3 regions of the Streptomyces sp. NPDC050388 genome follow, and region 2 is predicted to be linked to each of the others. Evidence: riboswitches for the same ligand, from Rfam matches in the RefSeq annotation. Region 2 holds a riboswitch; each other region holds the start of a gene.
What was found. A riboswitch is a leader RNA that binds a small molecule or an ion and turns the genes downstream of it on or off. The one in region 2 is predicted to bind thiamine pyrophosphate.
Positions count from the first base shown of each region.

Region 1: linked by a shared signal. The riboswitch ahead of AB0I73_RS13225 (thiamine ABC transporter substrate-binding protein) and the one ahead of thiC (phosphomethylpyrimidine synthase ThiC) in region 2 are both predicted to bind thiamine pyrophosphate.
Region 3: linked by a shared signal. The riboswitch ahead of thiO (glycine oxidase ThiO) and the one ahead of thiC (phosphomethylpyrimidine synthase ThiC) in region 2 are both predicted to bind thiamine pyrophosphate.

Region 1 covers NZ_JBFAKH010000018.1:78,624-84,635, reverse strand. The annotation lists gene AB0I73_RS13240 (LAETG motif-containing sortase-dependent surface protein) at 1-500, shown strand, start outside; gene AB0I73_RS13235 (ABC transporter ATP-binding protein) at 565-1,584, opposite strand; gene AB0I73_RS13230 (iron ABC transporter permease) at 1,585-3,186, opposite strand; gene AB0I73_RS13225 (thiamine ABC transporter substrate-binding protein) at 3,255-4,343, opposite strand; TPP riboswitch at 4,434-4,539, opposite strand; gene rlmN (23S rRNA (adenine(2503)-C(2))-methyltransferase RlmN) at 4,600-5,706, opposite strand.
Region 2 covers NZ_JBFAKH010000031.1:57,483-63,494, reverse strand. The annotation lists gene AB0I73_RS19670 (YibE/F family protein) at 1-1,533, opposite strand, end outside; TPP riboswitch at 1,606-1,796, shown strand; gene thiC (phosphomethylpyrimidine synthase ThiC) at 1,789-3,603, shown strand; gene AB0I73_RS19660 (VWA domain-containing protein) at 3,742-5,157, shown strand; gene AB0I73_RS19655 (hypothetical protein) at 5,333-6,012, opposite strand, start outside.
Region 3 covers NZ_JBFAKH010000055.1:41,724-47,735, reverse strand. The annotation lists gene metF (methylenetetrahydrofolate reductase [NAD(P)H]) at 1-711, opposite strand, end outside; gene thiE (thiamine phosphate synthase) at 818-1,504, opposite strand; gene AB0I73_RS27485 (Rv2175c family DNA-binding protein) at 1,720-2,085, opposite strand; gene AB0I73_RS27480 (FAD-dependent oxidoreductase) at 2,194-3,435, opposite strand; gene AB0I73_RS27475 (hypothetical protein) at 3,468-3,818, opposite strand; TPP riboswitch at 3,868-3,979, shown strand; gene thiO (glycine oxidase ThiO) at 3,977-5,161, shown strand; gene thiS (sulfur carrier protein ThiS) at 5,158-5,406, shown strand; gene AB0I73_RS27460 (thiazole synthase) at 5,409-6,012, shown strand, end outside.

The sequences.
Region 1 (6,012 bases), on a different contig from region 2:
ACAACGGCGCCGACGAGAAGAAGATCGGCGAGCAGGTGGTCAAGGGCTCCCGCGAGGGCGTCACCATCACCTTCGAGGAGGACTGGAAGCCCGACGCCGAGTACCGCATCCACATCAAGGCCGCGCCCTACGTGGACGAGGACATCAAGCCGAACCTGACCACCCCGGCCACGGCCTGCAAGGGAGAGAAGGAGACCCCGGCTCCGGAGACTCCGGCCCCGGAGCCCACGCCGTCGGCCTCCGCCTCGACCCCGGCCGAGGAGTCCGCCGAGCCCGGCACGCCGACCCCGTCGGAGTCGGAGCCCGAGACCACCGCCCCCGCCCCGGCGGACACCTCGGACAACGCTCCGTCGCCCGCCGTCGGTGACTCGAACCTCGCCGAGACCGGCGCGGACTCCAACACCGGTCTGATCGCCGGTATCGCAGCGGTCCTGGTCGCCGTCGGTGGCGGTGCGGTCTTCTTCGGCATGCGCCGTCGCGGGACGGGCAGCGACAGCTGACGTCTCACGCACCGCAGGATGGCCCGTCCCCGCCGGGGGCGGGCCATCGCGCGTCCGCCGCAGGTCAGTCCAGTACGACGACCTCGGCCGCGTCGAACTCCACCCCGACCTCGTCCCCGACATCGGGTGCCGCTCGGAGCGCGCAGGCGGCCTCCAGCCGGGGCGCCTCCTCGGGCTGGAGGCGGACCGCGACATGGGTGCCCCGGAAGGTGCGCGCGGTCACCGTGCAGCGCAGCCCCGTCTCGGCCGGGGCCAGCCGGACCCCGGCGGGCCGGACAAGCAGCGTCCGCGTGCCCTGCGGGGTGCCCGCCGGCACCGGGACCTTGCCCCACGGCGTCACCGCGACGTCCGCGCCGACCGTCGCCTCGACCACGTTCTCGAAACCCAGGAAGCGCGCCACGAACGCGTCGGCCGGACGCTGCCACACCTCAAGGGGCGTACCGGACTGGGCGATTCGCCCGTCCCGCATCACCACGACCCGGTCGGCCAGCGCGAACGCCTCACCCTGGTCATGCGTCACGGCGAGCACGGTGGTGCCCAACCGGCCGAACAGCTCACGCAGTTCGACGACCAGCCGCTCCCTGAGCGTCCGGTCGAGCTGGCCGAGCGGTTCGTCGAGCATCAGCAGCCTGGGGCTGGGTGCCAGGGCGCGGGCCAGGGCGACACGTTGCTGCTCTCCACCGGAGAGCGCCGCCACCGCCCGCCCGGCTGCTCCGGGGAGTCCGACGAGGTTCAGCAACTCCTCCACACGGTCCGCCTGTTCGGTCCGTGACGTGCCGCGCATCCGCAGCCCGAAGGCCACGTTTCCGCCCACGTCCCGCTGCGGGAACAACTGGTGGTCCTGGAACATCAGCCCGACCCCACGCCGGTGCGCGGGCACGCCCGCCTGGTCGCGCCCGGCGAGCGAGATCCGCCCCGCGTCGAGGGGCTGCAGCCCTGCCACCGCCCGCAGCAGCGTGGACTTGCCGCTGCCGCTGGGCCCGAGCACGCACACGATCTCGTGCTCGGCGACCCCCAGGTCGACGGCGTCCAGCACCGCCCGTCCGCCGAACCGGACGGTGGCGGTCTCGAGGCTCAACAGCATCTAGAACTCCCCGGATCGATCGGTCCGCAGCCGCTCCAGCGCCAGCAGCGCCACCGCGCACACGATCATCAGAATCGTCGACAGGGCCATCGCCTGGCCGTAGTTGAGGTCCCCCGGCCGGCTGAGCAGCCGGGCCACGGCCACCGGCAGGGTCGGGTGGTCCGGCCGCGCGATGAACACCGTCGCGCCGAACTCGCCCAGCGACACCGCGAAGGCGAACCCGGCCGCGATGAGCATCGCCCGCCGCACCATCGGCAGGTCCACCTCGCGCCAGGCCCGCCACGGTGACGCCCCGAGCACCGCCGCCGCCTCCCGCAGCCGCACGTCCACGGCCCGCAGCACGGGCAGCATGGTCCGCACGACGAACGGGACACCGACCAGTGCCTGTGCGAGCGGCACCAGGATCCAGGAGGATCTCAGGTCCAGTGGCGGCTCGTCGAGAGCGATCAGGAACCCGAAGCCGACGGTCACGGCGGACACCCCGAGCGGCAGCATCAGCAGGGCGTCGAAGCCGCGCACCAGCCGCCCCGCGTCCCGCCGGGTGAGCGCGACGGACGCCAGGGAGCCGATCACCACGGCGATGACGGTGGCCAGGGCCGCGTACTGCAGGGAGTTGCCGACCGCCTCGATCGGCGCGACCAGGAACACTCCTCCGTCGTCACGGGTCAGCGCCCGGTAGTAGCCGGACCCGACGTCGCCGAAGGACCGTTCCACCAGCACCGCGAGAGGCAGGAGCAGCAGGACGGCGACGGTGGCGACGACCCCGGCGAGCAGCGCCCACTGCCCGGCACCGCGCGGCCGGCGCGCGGTCACGGAGGCGTCCACCAGTCGCAGCGCGGTCTCCCGCCGCCGTACGGTCCAGGCGTGCAGGGCGAGGATCGCGCCCACCGCGACGAACTGGATCATCGTCAGGACGGCGGCGGTGGACAGGTCGAAGATCTCCGAGGTCTGCCGGTAGATCTCCACTTCGAGGGTGGCGAAGGTGGGCCCGCCGAGGATCTGCACCACGCCGAAGGAGGTGAAGGTGAACAGGAAGACCATCAGCGCCGCGGCGGCCACGGCCGGCGCGAGCGCGGGCAGGGTGACGGTCCGCCAGGCGGTGAACCGTGAGGCACCGAGCATCCGCGCGGCCTCCTCCTGCCGCGGATCCAGCTGCCCCCAGAGTCCGCCCACGGTCCGCACGACGACGGCGTAGTTGAAGAACACGTGCGCGAGCAGGATCGCCCACACGGTGGTGTCCAGCCGCAGACCCCACCACTCGTCGAGGAGGCCGCCGCGCCCGACGAGCGCCATGAACGCCGTACCGACGACGACCGTCGGCAGCACGAAGGGGACGGTGACCACCGCCCTCAGCAGTTGTCTGCCGGGGAAGTCGAAGCGGGCGAGGACATACGCGCCGGGCAGGGCGATCAACAGGGTGAGGGCGGTGGAGACCAGCGCCTGCCAGGTGGTGAACCACAGCACCTGCCGGATGTCGGACTGCGCCAGGACGTCCCCGATCCGCCCGAACTGCCAGACCCCGTCGACCTTCAGACCGCGCGCGACGATCGCGGTGACGGGGTAGGCGAAGAAGACGGCGAAGAACGCGACGGGCACGGCCATCAGGCCGAGCCGCGCCGCGGTCCCGCGCCGCCGCCTTCGCCCGCGCTCTCGCACGGCGGCGGTACGGCTCACTTCAGTACGAGCGAGGTCCACGACCTGACCCACTGGTCACGGTTGTCGGCGATCCTCGCCGGGTCCATCGTCTCCGGGTCCTTCGCCTGCGGCCCGTACTTCGTGAACTCCTCGGGCACCTGGGCACCCTCCCGCACCGGGTAGACGAACATGTTGAGCGGCATGTCCTCCTGGAACTCCTCGGTGAGCAGGAAGTCGAGCAGCGCCTTGCCGCCCTCGGGGTTCTTCGCGTTGCTGAGCAGCCCCGCGTACTCGACCTGACGGAAGCAGGTGCCGTCGGCGACACCGGTGGGAGCAGTCGTCGGCTGCGGGTCGGCGTAGATCACCTCGGCGGGCGGGGAGGAGGCGTAGGACACCACCAGCGGCCGGTCGCCCCCCGCCTGCTTGCCGCCGGCCGAGCCGGAGAACTCCTCGTTGTAGGCCTGCTCCCAGCCGTCGACCACCTTCACGCCGTTGGCCTTGAGCTTCTTCCAGTAGTCCGTCCAGCCTTCGTCCCCGTACTTCGCGGCCGTACCGAGGAGGAAGCCGAGGCCGGGCGAGGAGGTGGAGGCGTTCTCGACGACGAGGAGGTCCTTGTACTCGGGCTTGATCAGGTCGTCGAAGGTCTTCGGCGGGGTCAGGTCGCGCTCGCTGAACCACTCCTTGTCGTAGTTGACGCAGACGTCGCCGGTGTCGACCGGCGTGACCCGGTGCTTGTCCTCGTCGACGCGGTACTCGGGAAGGATCAGGTCGGAGCCCTCGGCCTCGTACGACTGGAACAGCCCGTTGTCGAGAGCGCGGGACAGCAAGGTGTTGTCGACGCCGAAGAAGACGTCGCCCTGGGGGTTGTCCTTGGTCAGGATCGCCTTGTTCACGGCCGATCCGGCGTCGCCGTCCTCCAGGACCTTGACCTTGTAGCCGGACTTCTTCTCGAAGGCGGCGATGACGTCCTTCGACGCGGCCCACGAGTTGTGGCTGACGAGGGTCACGGTCCCGGACCCGCCGGACCCGGACTCCTGGTCGTCGCCGCCGGACGAGCCGCAGGCGGACAGGGTGACCAGGCCCAGCCCGACGGCCAGGATCGTGACCTTCTTGGTGATGCTCACCGGATTCACCGGATTCCTCCTGGGAGTGACCAGGAAGAGACGCGGCCCTGTCCGGGACCCCTCACGGGTGCCCCGGGCAGGGCACAACAGCTCGAGTGATGACCGATCTCCCTACCCAGAATGACCTGGGCGAGGTTCGGAGGGTCTGCGGCCGATGCCGCACTCTCAGCGCTGTGGCGCTCCCCTGTCGGAATATGAACGTGTGTTTACCCGATATGAAGTTGTTGTCCTTGCAACGTCTTCTACGCCGGCCAGGCTACCTCTCGCTCGCGGCGAGCTGGCCACAGGCCCCGTCGATCTCCTGTCCGCGGGTGTCCCGGATCGTCACCGGCACGCCGTGCGCGGCGATCGCCTCCACGAACGCCTTCTCGTCCTCGGGCCGCGAGGCGGTCCACTGGGAGCCGGGCGTCGGGTTGAGCGGGATGAGGTTGACGTGCACGGGCCTGCCCTTCAGCAGCCGCCCGAGCCGGTCGCCGCGCCACGCCTGGTCGTTGATGTCCCGGATCAGCGCGTACTCGATGGACAGCCGGCGCCCCGACTTGGCCGCGTACTCGAAACCGGCGTCGAGGACCTCGCGCACCTTCCACCGCGTGTTCACGGGGACGAGGGTGTCGCGCAGTTCGTCGTCGGGCGCGTGCAGGGAGATGGCGAGGCGGCACTTGAAGCCCTCGTCGGAGAACCGGTTGATCGCCGGCACCAGACCGACGGTCGAGACGGTGATCCCGCGCTGCGACAGCCCGAGCCCGTCGGGCTCGGGGTCGGTCAGGCGGCGGATCGAACCCACCACCCGGTTGTAGTTGGCGAGCGGCTCGCCCATCCCCATGAAGACGATGTTGCTCAGCCGGGCCGGCCCCCCGGGGACCTCGCCGTCCCGCAGCGCCCGCATGCCGTCCACGATCTGGTGCACGATCTCCGCGGTGGACAGGTTCCGGTCGAGCCCGGCCTGCCCGGTCGCGCAGAAGGGGCAGTTCATGCCGCAGCCCGCCTGCGAGCTGATGCACATCGTCACCCGGTCCGGGTACCGCATGAGCACCGACTCGACGAGGGTTCCGTCGAACAGCTTCCACAGCGTCTTGCGGGTGGTGCCCTGGTCGGTCGACAGATGCCGGACGACCGTCATCAGCTCGGGGAGCAGCGCTTCCTGGAGCTTGGCGCGGGAACCGGCGGGAATGTCGGTCCACTGCTCAGGGTCGTGCGCGTACCGCGCGAAGTAGTGCTGCGAGAGCTGCTTGGCGCGGAACGGCTTCTCACCGGCCGCCGCGACCGCCTCCTTGCGCTCGGCGGGCGTGAGGTCGGCAAGGTGCCGCGGCGGCTTCTTGGCTCCGCGCGGCGCGACAAAAGTGAGTTCTCCGGGCTTAGGCATGGCGGTACCAGTGTGGCAGATCCAAACGGGTGACCTGGGGCTGACGCTCGCTACGACTGTCGTTGGCAGTCGTCACCGGTCGCCACTGAGCGGCCTCGGACGGCCCAGGGACGGCCCAGAGCTGATCACGAGGGACCGGCCGGTTGATCGACGGCAGCCCGCATCACTCGTCTGCACTGCGGGGAGCGACAGCGAACGATTGCCCGCTGAGGCTGGGAGTCACGGGGCCGTCCCGTTGCCTGTTCAGGAGCCGGCCAGAGGTGACTGTGGCGCGACGGGTTCCCCGGCCCTGAAGGAAGGAGAAGG
Region 2 (6,012 bases):
CGAGCCGACCAGCGTACGCACGATCTCCTCCGCGACCAGCTCGCTGTTGGCGACCGTCCCCACACTGCTCTGCGCGATGGAGAACAGCAGCAGCAACGGCAACGCGGCGCCCGCGTAGGCGAGAACGAGAGTGTTGACCACGGACGCGATGTGATCGCGGCCGATACGGATGCCCGCGCGGTACAGTCCCCGCCAGCCCATCGACGGGTTGGCCTCGTGCAGTTCCCAGACGGCCGATGTCTGGGTGACCGTCACATCGTCGAGCACACCGAGCGACCCGATGATGACGCCGGCCAGCAACAGACCGCTCATGTCGATCTCGGGGTACAGGCCGTGGATCAGTCCGGTGTTGTCGTCGGTGTTGCCGGTCAGCACGGCCCAGTCGATGAAGACCGAGCCCAGAACGCCGATCAGCAGCAGCGAGACCAGAGTGCCCAGCACCGCCACGGATGTGCGCGCCGACAGTCCGTGACAGAGATACAGGGCCTGCAGCATGATGGCGCTCGCCCCCACCACCGCCACGACCAGCGGGTTCGATCCCTGCAGAATGGCGGGCAGGATGAAGAAGTTCAGCACCAGGAAGCTGACCGTCAGCGCGATCAGTGCCATCACACCGCGCAGCCGCCCGACGGCCACGACGGCGACCGCGAAGATGCCGGCGAGCAGGGCCAAGGGGAGACGCCGGTTCACGTCGGCGACCGAGTACTGCAGGTCCTTCGGAGCAGAAGGTTCGTAGGCGACCACGACCTCCTGACCCTCGCTCAGCTGACGGGACTGGTCCGGCTGCACGATCTCGGTGAACGTGCGGCCCTGGTCCTTGCCGCTGTCGACCCGGATCGTCGCCCTCTTGCACGTGCCGTTCGCCTGCTGCTGCGCGGAGGAGCCCTCGGCCGTCGAGGTGTCGCCGGTCGGGACGCCTCCGGAAGCGTTGACGGAGGAACAGCTCACCTCGACCACCTTGGTGACCGTGGCCTCCTGCGTCTGCCGGTCGAAACCGACGCCGGTGCGCTCATGTCCCGGTGCGCCGCCCGGCCACAGCACGACGAGGCCGACCAGCACCGCCGCGGTGAACGGGATGAGGACCGCCGCGATGACCTTGCGCAGGTGCTTCGAGACGGGGGCCGCGGGGCCGTGACTGTGACTGTGCCCGTGCGAGTGGCCGTGTCCGCCGCCGGAGTCCGGATCGTGCCCGTGTCCGTCGTCGACCGGAGGGGGGCCACCGTGGCCGCCGCTGTGGCCGTCCCCGCCCGGGCCACGGTCGTGGTGGCCGCCGCCCGGCTCCGGGCCCCGGCCGTGACCTTGAACCCGCGCTTGTCCCGCCCCCTGCCCCCGCGGCCCCTGCTCCTGGCTCGGGTGGCCGGCTCCGGGCCCGCGCCCGAACCAGTCTCCGGAACCGGAGCCGTCTCCCTGGCTGTCCTCACGGCCCGTGCTGTTGCCGGCCGTGGGCCCTCTGCCACGGCCGCCGCCGTTTCGGGCGCCGGAGCCGGGGGGTGGTTCGGGCGGTGGGTACGGGGGATGTTGCGTCGAGGTCACCGCCCGATCATCGCAAGAACAACGAGGGCCCTCTGTTCACCGCGCCACAATTGACGCTAGCGTGGGGGCACCTTTTGTACACGCGGGAGCTCGGAGCACCGGGCTGAGAGGACGCTGACCTCCGTCCCAGCGACGTTTCACATGAAACATCACTGCTGTCCGAGTGGTGTTCCCCACGGAACGCCGACCGACGGAAACCGCTGCGTCGACCGCTGAACCTGTTACCGGGTAATGCCGGCGTAGGGAGTAGGTCTCATGACCAACAAGGACGCACGCACGCCTGCCTCCACGCAGAACCCGACGGAGACGTCGGAGCAGGAGGAGGCCGGGAAGTCCATCGGATGGCACAAGGCGTACATCGAGGGCACGCGCCCCGGTCTGCGGGTGCCGGTCCGTCAGGTGCACCTCACCAACGGCCAGTCGGTCACGCTGTACGACACCTCGGGCCCGTACACCGACCCCCTGGTCGATACCGATGTACGCAGGGGGCTGGCGCCGCTGCGGGGGAACTGGATCACCGCGCGCGGCGACACCGAGGAGTACGCGGGCCGTCCCGTCCGTCCCGAGGACGACGGGATCAAGCACACCTCGCCGCGCGGCGGCCTGCGCAACCTCGACGCGGTGTTCCCGGGTCGGCCCCGTCAGCCGCGCCGCGGCCGCGCGGGCGGGGCGGTCACGCAGCTGGCGTACGCACGTCGCGGCGAGATCACACCCGAGATGGAGTACGTGGCCATCCGAGAGAACGTGTCGCCGCAGGTCGTGCGTGAGGAGATCGCGGCGGGCCGCGCGGTGCTGCCCGCCAACGTCAACCATCCGGAGACCGAGCCGATGATCATCGGCAAGCGGTTCCTGGTGAAGGTCAACGCCAACATCGGGAACTCCGCGGTGACCTCCTCCATCGAGGAGGAGGTGGAGAAGATGACCTGGGCGACCCGCTGGGGCGCCGACACGGTCATGGACCTGTCCACCGGCCGCAATATCCACACCACCCGGGAGTGGGTGCTGCGCAATTCCCCCGTCCCCATCGGCACCGTGCCGCTCTACCAGGCGCTGGAGAAGGTCGACGGCAGGGCCGAGGAGCTGACCTGGGAGATCTACAAGGACACGGTCGTCGAGCAGGCCGAGCAGGGCGTGGACTACATGACGGTTCATGCCGGCGTACGGCTGGCGTACGTGCCGCTGACCGCCAACCGCAAGACGGGCATCGTCTCGCGCGGTGGCTCGATCATGGCGGCGTGGTGTCTGGCGCACCACAAGGAGTCGTTCCTGTACGAGAACTTCGAGGAACTCTGCGAGATCCTCGCGACCTACGACGTCACGTACTCGCTCGGCGACGGACTCCGGCCGGGGTCGATCGCGGACGCCAACGACCAGGCCCAGTTCGCCGAGTTGCGCACACTCGGGGAACTCAACCGGATCGCGAAGCGTTTGAATGTGCAGACCATGATCGAGGGGCCGGGACACGTCCCGATGCACAAGATCAAGGAGAACATCGACCTTCAGCAGGAGATCTGCGATGAAGCCCCGTTCTATACGCTCGGCCCGCTGACGACGGACGTCGCGCCCGCGTACGACCACATCACCTCCGGTATCGGTGCCGCAATGATCGCCTGGTGGGGTACCGCCATGCTCTGTTACGTCACACCCAAGGAGCATCTCGGCCTGCCCAACCGTGATGACGTCAAGACCGGCGTCATCACCTACAAGATCGCCGCCCATGCCGCCGACCTGGCCAAGGGACATCCGAGCGCGCAGGAGTGGGACGACGCGCTGTCCGACGCGCGCTTCGAGTTCCGTTGGGAGGACCAGTTCAACCTCGCCCTCGACCCGGACACGGCACGGGAGTTCCACGACGAGACCCTTCCGGCAGAGCCCGCCAAGACCGCGCACTTCTGCTCGATGTGCGGGCCGAAGTTCTGTTCCATGAAGATCAGCCAGAGCATCACGGAGCGGTTCGGCGGTGCCTCGCCGGAGGGCGCCTCGGCCGAGGAGATCGCCGAGGGGATGCTGCAGAAGTCGAAGGAGTTCGCGGAGGCGGGCAACCGCGTGTACCTGCCGCTGACTGACTGACTGACTGACTGACTGAACTGACTGAACTGACTGAACTGACTGAACTGACTGAATCGAACTGGGTGAACGGGAGAGGGGCGGGTCGTTCGGGCCCGCCCCTCTCGCCGCTCACGGGGACGGATCGGCAGACTGTATGCCATGACAGCGCAATCAATGAGCAAGGGGTCCAACCTTCCCGTCGATGCCCCGGTGGTGCGCGTCGAGCTTGCTTGGACCGCCGGGGCCGGTGTGCCCGACATCGACGCTTCGGCTCTCCTGCTCGCGGCGGCCGGACGGGTGCGGGACGACGGCGATTTCGTCTTCTACAACCAGCCGCGGCACGCCTCCAACGCTGTGACACATCGGGGGAAGCGGAGCACCGCCGGTGCCACGACCGACACGGTCGAGGTCGACCTGCGCCTGCTGGAACCGGCCGTCGAGCGGATCGCGCTGTGCGCGTCGTCCGACGGCGGGACCTTCGGCCAGGTCCCGGGGCTGGTGCTCAGGCTGCTCGACGCCGGGGCGGAGACCGAAATCGCCCGGTTCGACATGGTGGCCGACACGGAGACCGCGTTCATCGGCGGCGAGCTGTACCGGCGCCAGGGGAAGTGGAAGTTCCGCGCGGTGGGCCAGGGGTACGCCTCCGGGCTCGCGGGGCTGGCCACTGACTTCGGTATCACCGTGGACGACGCTCCTCCGGCGGCCCCCGCCGCCGTGCCTCCGGTCGTCGCGTCCCCCGTCACGCCTGTCGTCTCCGCTCCGATGCCTCCTGCTCCGGTGCCTCCGGTCCCGGCCGTTCCCCCGGCCGCTCCGCGCCTCACCAAGGGAGAGGAGCGGCTGCCCGTGGACATGCGCAAGCGGCTGTCGCTGCGCAAGGAGCAGGTGGCCGTCAGCCTGCGCAAGCACGGGGCCGCCGAGGTCACCGCGCGCGTCATCCTCGTACTGGACGCCTCCGGATCCATGGCACCCCAGTACTCCAAGGGAGTCGTGGCGGACGTCGTCGAACGCATGGCCGCGGTCGCCGCGCAGTTGGACGACGACGGCGAGATGCAGGCCTGGACGTTCGCCTCGCATCCGGCACGGCTGCCGGACCTGCGGCTGGGCGAACTGCCCGACTGGCTCCGGCTGCACGTGCGGGTGGGGGAGATGAGCCTCTTCCGGCGCGGGCGGAAGAAGGGGCTGGACCCGAGCCAGGTCGACATGCGGGAGGTCGGCATCCAGAACGAGGAACAGAAGGTCATCGCCGAGGTCCGCTCGTTCGTCGGGAGCAATCCCGCGGCGGCCCCGACGCTCGTGCTGTTCTTCTCCGACGGCGGGGTCTACCGGAACACCGAGATCGAGCGTGAGCTCCGCGAAGCGGTGGAGGAACCCGTCTTCTGGCAGTTTGTGGGGCTCGGACGGTCGAACTACGGCGTGTTGGAACGATTCGACACGTTGCCCGGACGCCGCGTCGACAACGTCGGGTTCTTCGCCGTCGACGACATCAGCACCGTGCCGGACCCGGAGTTGTACGACCGTCTGCTGTCCGAGTTCCCGCTGTGGATCACAGCTGCGAGCCGGGCGGGCATTCTATGACCAGGGGCACGATCTGACCTGAGCATGACCTGACCTGGGCATGGACTGACCCAGACATGACGTGACCCGTGCACCCGGCACACGCCCCCCGTCGCGGAGCCTCTCGAGAGGGCTCCGCCGGTGAGGGAGCGCCGGCCGACGACTACGGAATCGGGCCGGTACTTCGGCCGTTCGCCTACTCAGGCTGGTGTTCCGGCCCCCCGAAGTCCGGGCTGCTGTAGTCCGGACTCGAGTAGCTCGGCCGCGGGCCACGGCTCGGGCCTTCCCCGGGGCTGGTGAATCCCGGCCGGTGGTAGCCGAGGTTCGGGATACGGCCGGTCGGTTCGGACGGTGCCGCGTAGCGCAGTGCGGCTGCCGTGCCGGGATCGGTGAGAGCGTCTCGCAGGAACGGCATGATCCCCCGCTCCAGCAGTGCCTCGTGCCAGGCATCCCTGGCCAGGGCCAACTCCTTGTCGACTTCCACGTACGGCCCGCTCCGGGCCGAGGGCTTGTTGCGCAGCGCGGTGAGGAGCAGGCCCACGGCGGCGACCAGGATGGCGACCGCGGTCACGGCGCCGAACGTCCAGCCCGTGGTGAGCATGGTCCGGGTGAAGGCCGCGCTGAGGTCGAGCATGCGCAGGATGTAGCCGACGAGCAGGAAGAGCACGGCCGCCGTTCCGGCCAGGACGGGTGCCAGAACGGCGATGACGGCGACCGCACCCGCGCCGGCGGTCTCGGTGACCTCCCCCACGGCGGCGGCGAGCCCCGCTGTGCCGGGTTCCGGCTCGGAGGAGCCCGACTCGCGCACGGCCGGGGCGGCCGACGCCGGTGGCCGGCGCAGTTCCTCGCGGACCTTGATGTAGTGCTGGTACTCGG
Region 3 (6,012 bases), on a different contig from region 2:
GTTACTGAGCTGCGGCAACCTCTCCAGCATCTTCACACTGGTCACCGGCATGACCTCGGGAATCACCGGTGTCTCGCAACCCGCCGCGTCGACTCGGTCACGCAGACGCAGGTACGACTCGGGGTGGAAGAACATCTGGGTGATCGCGTAGTCGGCGCCCGCCCGGCACTTGTCGACGAAGTGCGCGACGTCCGTGTCCCACTCGGTCGACCTCGGGTGCATCTCCGGGAAGGCGGCGACACCGACGCAGAAGTCTCCCGACTCCTTGATGAGCCGGACGAGTTCGGCGGCGTAGGTCAGCCCCTGCGGGTGCGGGATCCAGTCGGCCATCGGGTCGCCGGGCGGGTCCCCCCGCACGGCGAGCATGTTGCGGATCCCGGCGTCGGCGTACTGGCCGATGATGTTGCGCAGTTCGGCGACGGAGTGGTCGACCGCGGTGAGGTGGGCGACCGGGGTGAGCGTGGTGTCCGCGACGATCTGCTCGGTCTCGTGGACCGTGCCCGCGCGGGTGGAGCCCCCGGCACCGTAGGTGACGGAAACGAAGTCCGGGGCGACCGCCTCGACCCTGCGCAGCGCACTCCAGAGGTTCCGCTGGCCCTTGGGGGTCTTCGGCGCCGAGAACTCGAACGAGTACGTCGTCTTTCCGGCGGCGAGCATGTCGCGCACGGTGCGTGCGCGATCAGTCCTGGTCGATGCGGTTCCGAGGGCCATACCGGCAGGTTAGCCAGGGGGCGGCGGTCCCCCAACCGAATGAGGGTTATTTGCCCGATTGGCCGCTTTCTTGTCCGCCCTTTGGACAAACCTGAGACGAACCCGGTCACCGGGCGCCGGACGCCGCCCGCAGCCGCTTCGCGAACTCGGACGCCGCCGCGCCCGGGTCGTCCGCCTCGGTGATGGCCCGTACGACGACGACCCGGCGGGCTCCGGCCTCCAGCACCTCGTCGAGGTTGCCGAGGTCGATGCCGCCGATGGCGAACCAGGGGCGGTCGGTGCCGAGGGCGGCGGCGTACCGGACCAGGTCGAGGCCGGGGGCGTGGCGGCCGGGCTTGGTGGGGGTGGGCCAGCAGGGACCGGTGCAGAAGTAGTCCACGCCCTCCTGCACGGCCGCCGCGGCCGCCTCGGACTCGGCGTGCGTGGAGCGGCCGATCAGGACGTCCTCACCGAGGACGGCTCGGGCCGCGGGGACGGGGAGGTCGCCCTGGCCGAGGTGCAGTACGTCGGCGCCGGCGGCGTGGGCGACGTCCGCGCGGTCGTTCACCGCGAGCAGCTTGCCGTGCCGGGCGCAGGCGTCCGCGAGGACCGCCAGGTGCTCCAGCTCCTCGCCGGCCTCCATGCCCTTGTCCCTCAGCTGCACGATGTCGACGCCGCCGGCCAGGACCGCGTCCAGGAACTCCACGAGATCGCCCTGCCGCTTGCGGGCGTCGGTGCAGAGATAGACCAGGGCGTCGGAGAGCCGGGCGCGCGCGACGGTGCCGGCGGCAGTGCCTGCGGAAGTAACTGGCATGCGGGTGTCCCCCGTGTGTCGGTGGCGGCCGGACCGGGGCGGGCCCGGGGCCGGGTGGAGCGCGGCCCACGGCGGACTCCGGCACGGGGTGCCGGACGGTCGTGGACCCGGGCCCGGCGCCCTGGGACAGCGGCGCCGGGCGACGGTTCACAGCCGGATGCGGGTTCCCGCCCCGATGCGGGTACGGGCCCGGGTCCGGGTGTTTCGTCGCGGGCTCAGACGGCGAGCGCCTGGGCGCGGCGCTTCACCTCCGTGCCGCGGTTCTCGCTCAGCGCCTGCGCGGGCGTGCCCGGCAGGCTCTCGTCGGGGGTGAAGAGCCATTCCAGCATCTCTTCGTCCGTGAAACCGTCGTCCCGCAGGAGCGTCAGGGTGCCGGAGAGGCCCTTGACGACCTTGTCCCCGTCGATGAAGGCGGCGGGGACGTGCAGTGCGCGGTTCTCACCTCGGCGCACGGCGATGAGCTGGCCCTCCTTGACCAGCTGCCGGACGCGCGTCACCTCGACGCCGAGCATCTCGGCGATGTCGGGCAGGGGGAGCCAGGCTGGGACGAGAGCATCGATCTTTGCGTCAATCTCGGTCACGGGACAAGCGTGCCATCTGGCACTGACAGTCGGAAGTCGAGCCCCTCCGCCCGGGGTCCGTCCGGCGGATCACCGTGCACGGACGTGTCGGCCGGACGGGCCCGGGGGTCACCCCTTCGCCGACTTCAGCGGCCTCGCCGGGTCGGCCAGCAGCTCCGCGTCCAGCACCGTGCCCGCCTCGATCAGCCGGCGCCCCTGGGCCAGGTCGCGGGGGCGGCCCACCGCGAGCAGCGCGACCAGCCGGGAGGCGCGGAGCCAGCAGACCGTCCAGGCCGGCCCGTCGGCGTCCCCGCGCCACACCGTCCGGTCGGCGTCCGCGTGGTGCCCGGCGTACTGGACGAAGCGGCCGAACTGCTCGGACCAGAAGTACGGCACCGGGTCGTACACCGCCGGAGGTTCACCGGTGGCCGCCCCGAGGATGTTCGCCGCGACCGTGCGCGGGCCCTGCAGGGCGTTGTCCCAGTGGTGCACCAGCAGGCGTTCGCCGTACCGCACCGAGGGGAAGGAGGCGCAGTCGCCGACCGCGTACACGTCCGGGACGGAGGTCATCAGGTGAGGGTCGGCGACCACGTCACCGCGCTCGCCGAGTTCGACCCCGGAGCCGGCCAGCCAGGCGGTGGCGGGGCGGGCCCCGATCCCGACGACGACGGCGCCCGCGGACAGTCGCGAGCCGTCGTCCAGCACCACCGCGCCGGGCTCGACGCGCTCCACGCGCGCGTGCGTGCGCAGCACCGCCCCCGCGTCGCCGTACCAGGCGGTCATCGGGGCGGCCACCTCGGCGGGCAGCGCCTCGGCCAGCGGCCGGTCGGCCGCCTCCACGACGGTGACCGCGCAGCCCGCCTCGCGCGCCGCCGTGGCGAACTCGGCGCCGATCCAGCCGGCGCCGACGACCACGATGTCCTGGCGGCCCGCGAGCACCGGCCGCAGCCGTTCGACGTCGTCCAGGGTGCGCAGCAGATGGACGCCCGGGACCCCGTCCGCGCCCGGCAGCCGGACCGGTTCGGCACCGGTCGCGACGACCAGGACGTCGTAGGGGACCGGCCCGGCCTCCGTGTCCAGTTCGTGGTCGGCGGGACGCAGCCCGAGCACCTCGCAGCCGAGCCGCAGTTCGATGTCGAGCGCCTCGAAGTCGACGTCGAAGGCGGAACCCTCCGCCTTGCCGAGCAGCACCGCCTTGGACAGGGGAGGCCGGTCGTACGGCTGGTGGGGTTCGGCGCCGATCAGCGTCACGGTGCCGGTGAATCCCTGCTCCCGGAGGGCGACGGCGGTCTGCACGCCGGCCATTCCGGCCCCCGTCACCACCACGCGCCGCGGCTCGGACGGTCCCCGTTCCTGCGTCTGCTCGCTCACCTGATCACCATAGACACCTGACCATCGGTCAGTCAGTCTCCGGGTCCCGTGAGCTGCTCCACGACGCTGGTCCCGCTGCCCTGCTGCGACTCCCACTCCCAGGTCTCCTCCAGCCGCACCCGCCCGTCGGGCAGCTCCACGACCGTCGACACGCAGTGGCCCGAGGAGGTGGTGCCGTCCTGCCTGAGCTGCACGTACCGGAAGTCCAGCCGGTCCCCCTCCCGGGTGCCCACCAGGTACCCGCGGACGACGTCACCGCCCGCGTACTCGGCCCAGATCCCGCCGTCCCGCTCGTGGTACGCGAACCGGGTGCGGGTGCCGACCTGGCCCGGCGCCTGGTCGGCGACGGGGGCGAGGACGAGACCGTCGAGCGAACCAGCCATGCGAAGGCTCCCTACACGTTCGTTGATCCGGAGGCTAGGGTGGCCACCGTAAGACACTCGCGGGAGCCCGGACGCACCGGGCTGAGAGGGAGGCTGGCGGCCTCCGACCGTATGCACCTGATCCGGGTCATGCCGGCGAAGGGAGGGGCTGGACGCCCATGCCGCCCACACACACCTCGCAGCGCTCCCCCGACGTCCTCGTCGTCGGGGGCGGCGTCATCGGCCTGGTCACGGCCTGGCGGTCCGCGCAGCGCGGGCTGGCCACCACCGTGCTGGACCCCGAACCGGGCGGCGGCGCCGCCCAGGTGGCCGCCGGGATGCTGGCCGCCGTCACGGAACTGCACTACGGCGAGCAGACCCTGCTCGGCCTGAACCTCGCCTCCGCGCTCCGCTACCCCGACTTCGCGGCCGAGCTCACCGAGGCCGCCGGCCACGACCTCGGCTACCGCCGGTGCGGCACCCTCGCGGTCGCGCTGGACGCCGACGACCGCGCCCATCTGCGCGAACTGCACGCCTTGCAACAGCAGTCGGGGCTCGACGCGCAGTGGCTGTCGGGACGGGAGTGCCGGCGCCTGGAACCGATGCTCGCCCCCGGTGTGCGCGGCGGGCTGCGGGTGGACGGCGACCACCAGATCGACCCCCGGCGGCTGGCGGCGGCGCTGGTGACCGCCTGCGAGCGGGCGGGCGTGGTCCTGCACCGCGCGTGGGCCGACCGGCTCACCGTCTCCGGGGAGCGGGCCACGGGCGTGGTCACCGCCGACGGCACCGGGCTGGCCGCCGGGCAGGTGGTGCTGGCCGGCGGCAGCCTCAGCGGGCGGCTCGCGGGCGTCCCCGCGGACCTGCTGCCTCCCGTGCGTCCCGTGAAGGGGCAGGTGCTCCGGCTGGCGATGCCCGACCGGTTCGGTCCGTTCCTGAGCCGGACGGTGCGTGCGGTGGTGCGGGGCAGCCAGGTGTACCTGGTGCCGCGCGAGAACGGGGAGCTGGTGATCGGGGCGACCAGCGAGGAACAGGGCTGGGACACGACCGTCACCGCGGGCGGGGTGTACGAGCTGCTGCGCGACGCCCACGAACTGGTCCCCGGCATCACCGAGCTGCCGCTCACCGAGACCCGGGCCGGGCTGCGCCCCGGCACCCCCGACAACGCGCCCCTGCTCGGTCCGTCCGGGCTCGAGGGGCTGGTCCTGGCGACCGGGCACCACCGCAACGGCGTGCTGCTCACTCCGGTCACCGGCGACGTTCTGGCGGAGTTCCTGGCCACCGGTGAACTCCCGGCGGAGGCCCGCCCCTTCACCCCCCGGCGGTTCACCGCGCCCGCCGCCGCACTCACGGAGCAACCCGCATGAACCCTCCTGTGGACACGTCGACGCACACTCCCGCGCACGCCCCGGTCATGGTCTCGGTCAACGGGGAGCCTCGCGAGGTGGCTCCCGGCACGGCGCTCGACGCGCTGGTCGGCACGCTCACCGAGGCGCACTCCGGGGTGGCCGCCGCCCTCAACGAAACGGTCGTCCCGCGCGCGCAGTGGCCGCTCACGCCCCTCGTCGAGGGGGACCGGGTGGAAGTCCTGACCGCCGTGCAGGGAGGCTGATCATGGCCGACGATCCGTTCGTCCTCGGCGGTACGTCCTTCACGTCCCGTCTGATCATGGGCACCGGCGGGGCGCCCAGCCTCGAGGTGCTGGAGCGGGCGCTGGTGGCGTCCGGGACCGAGCTGACGACCGTCGCGATGCGGCGGGTGAACCCCTCTGTGCACGGCTCGGTGCTCTCGGTGCTGGACAGGCTGGGCATCCGGGTGCTGCCGAACACGGCCGGCTGTTTCACCGCCGGGGAGGCGGTGCTCACCGCCCGTCTCGCGCGGGAGGCACTCGGCACCGACCTGGTCAAGCTGGAGGTCATCGCCGACGAGCGCACCCTGTTGCCGGACCCCGTCGAACTGCTGGAGGCGGCCGAGACCCTGGTCGACGACGGGTTCACGGTGCTGCCGTACACCAACGACGACCCGGTGCTGGCACGGAAGCTGGAGGACGCCGGCTGTGCGGCGGTCATGCCGCTCGGTTCGCCGATCGGTTCGGGGCTCGGCATCCGCAACCCGCACAACTTCGAGCTGATCACGCAGCACGCGCGCGTGCCGGTGATCCTGGACGCGGGTGCCGGTACGGCGTCGGACGCGGCGCTGGCGATGGAGCTGGGGTGCG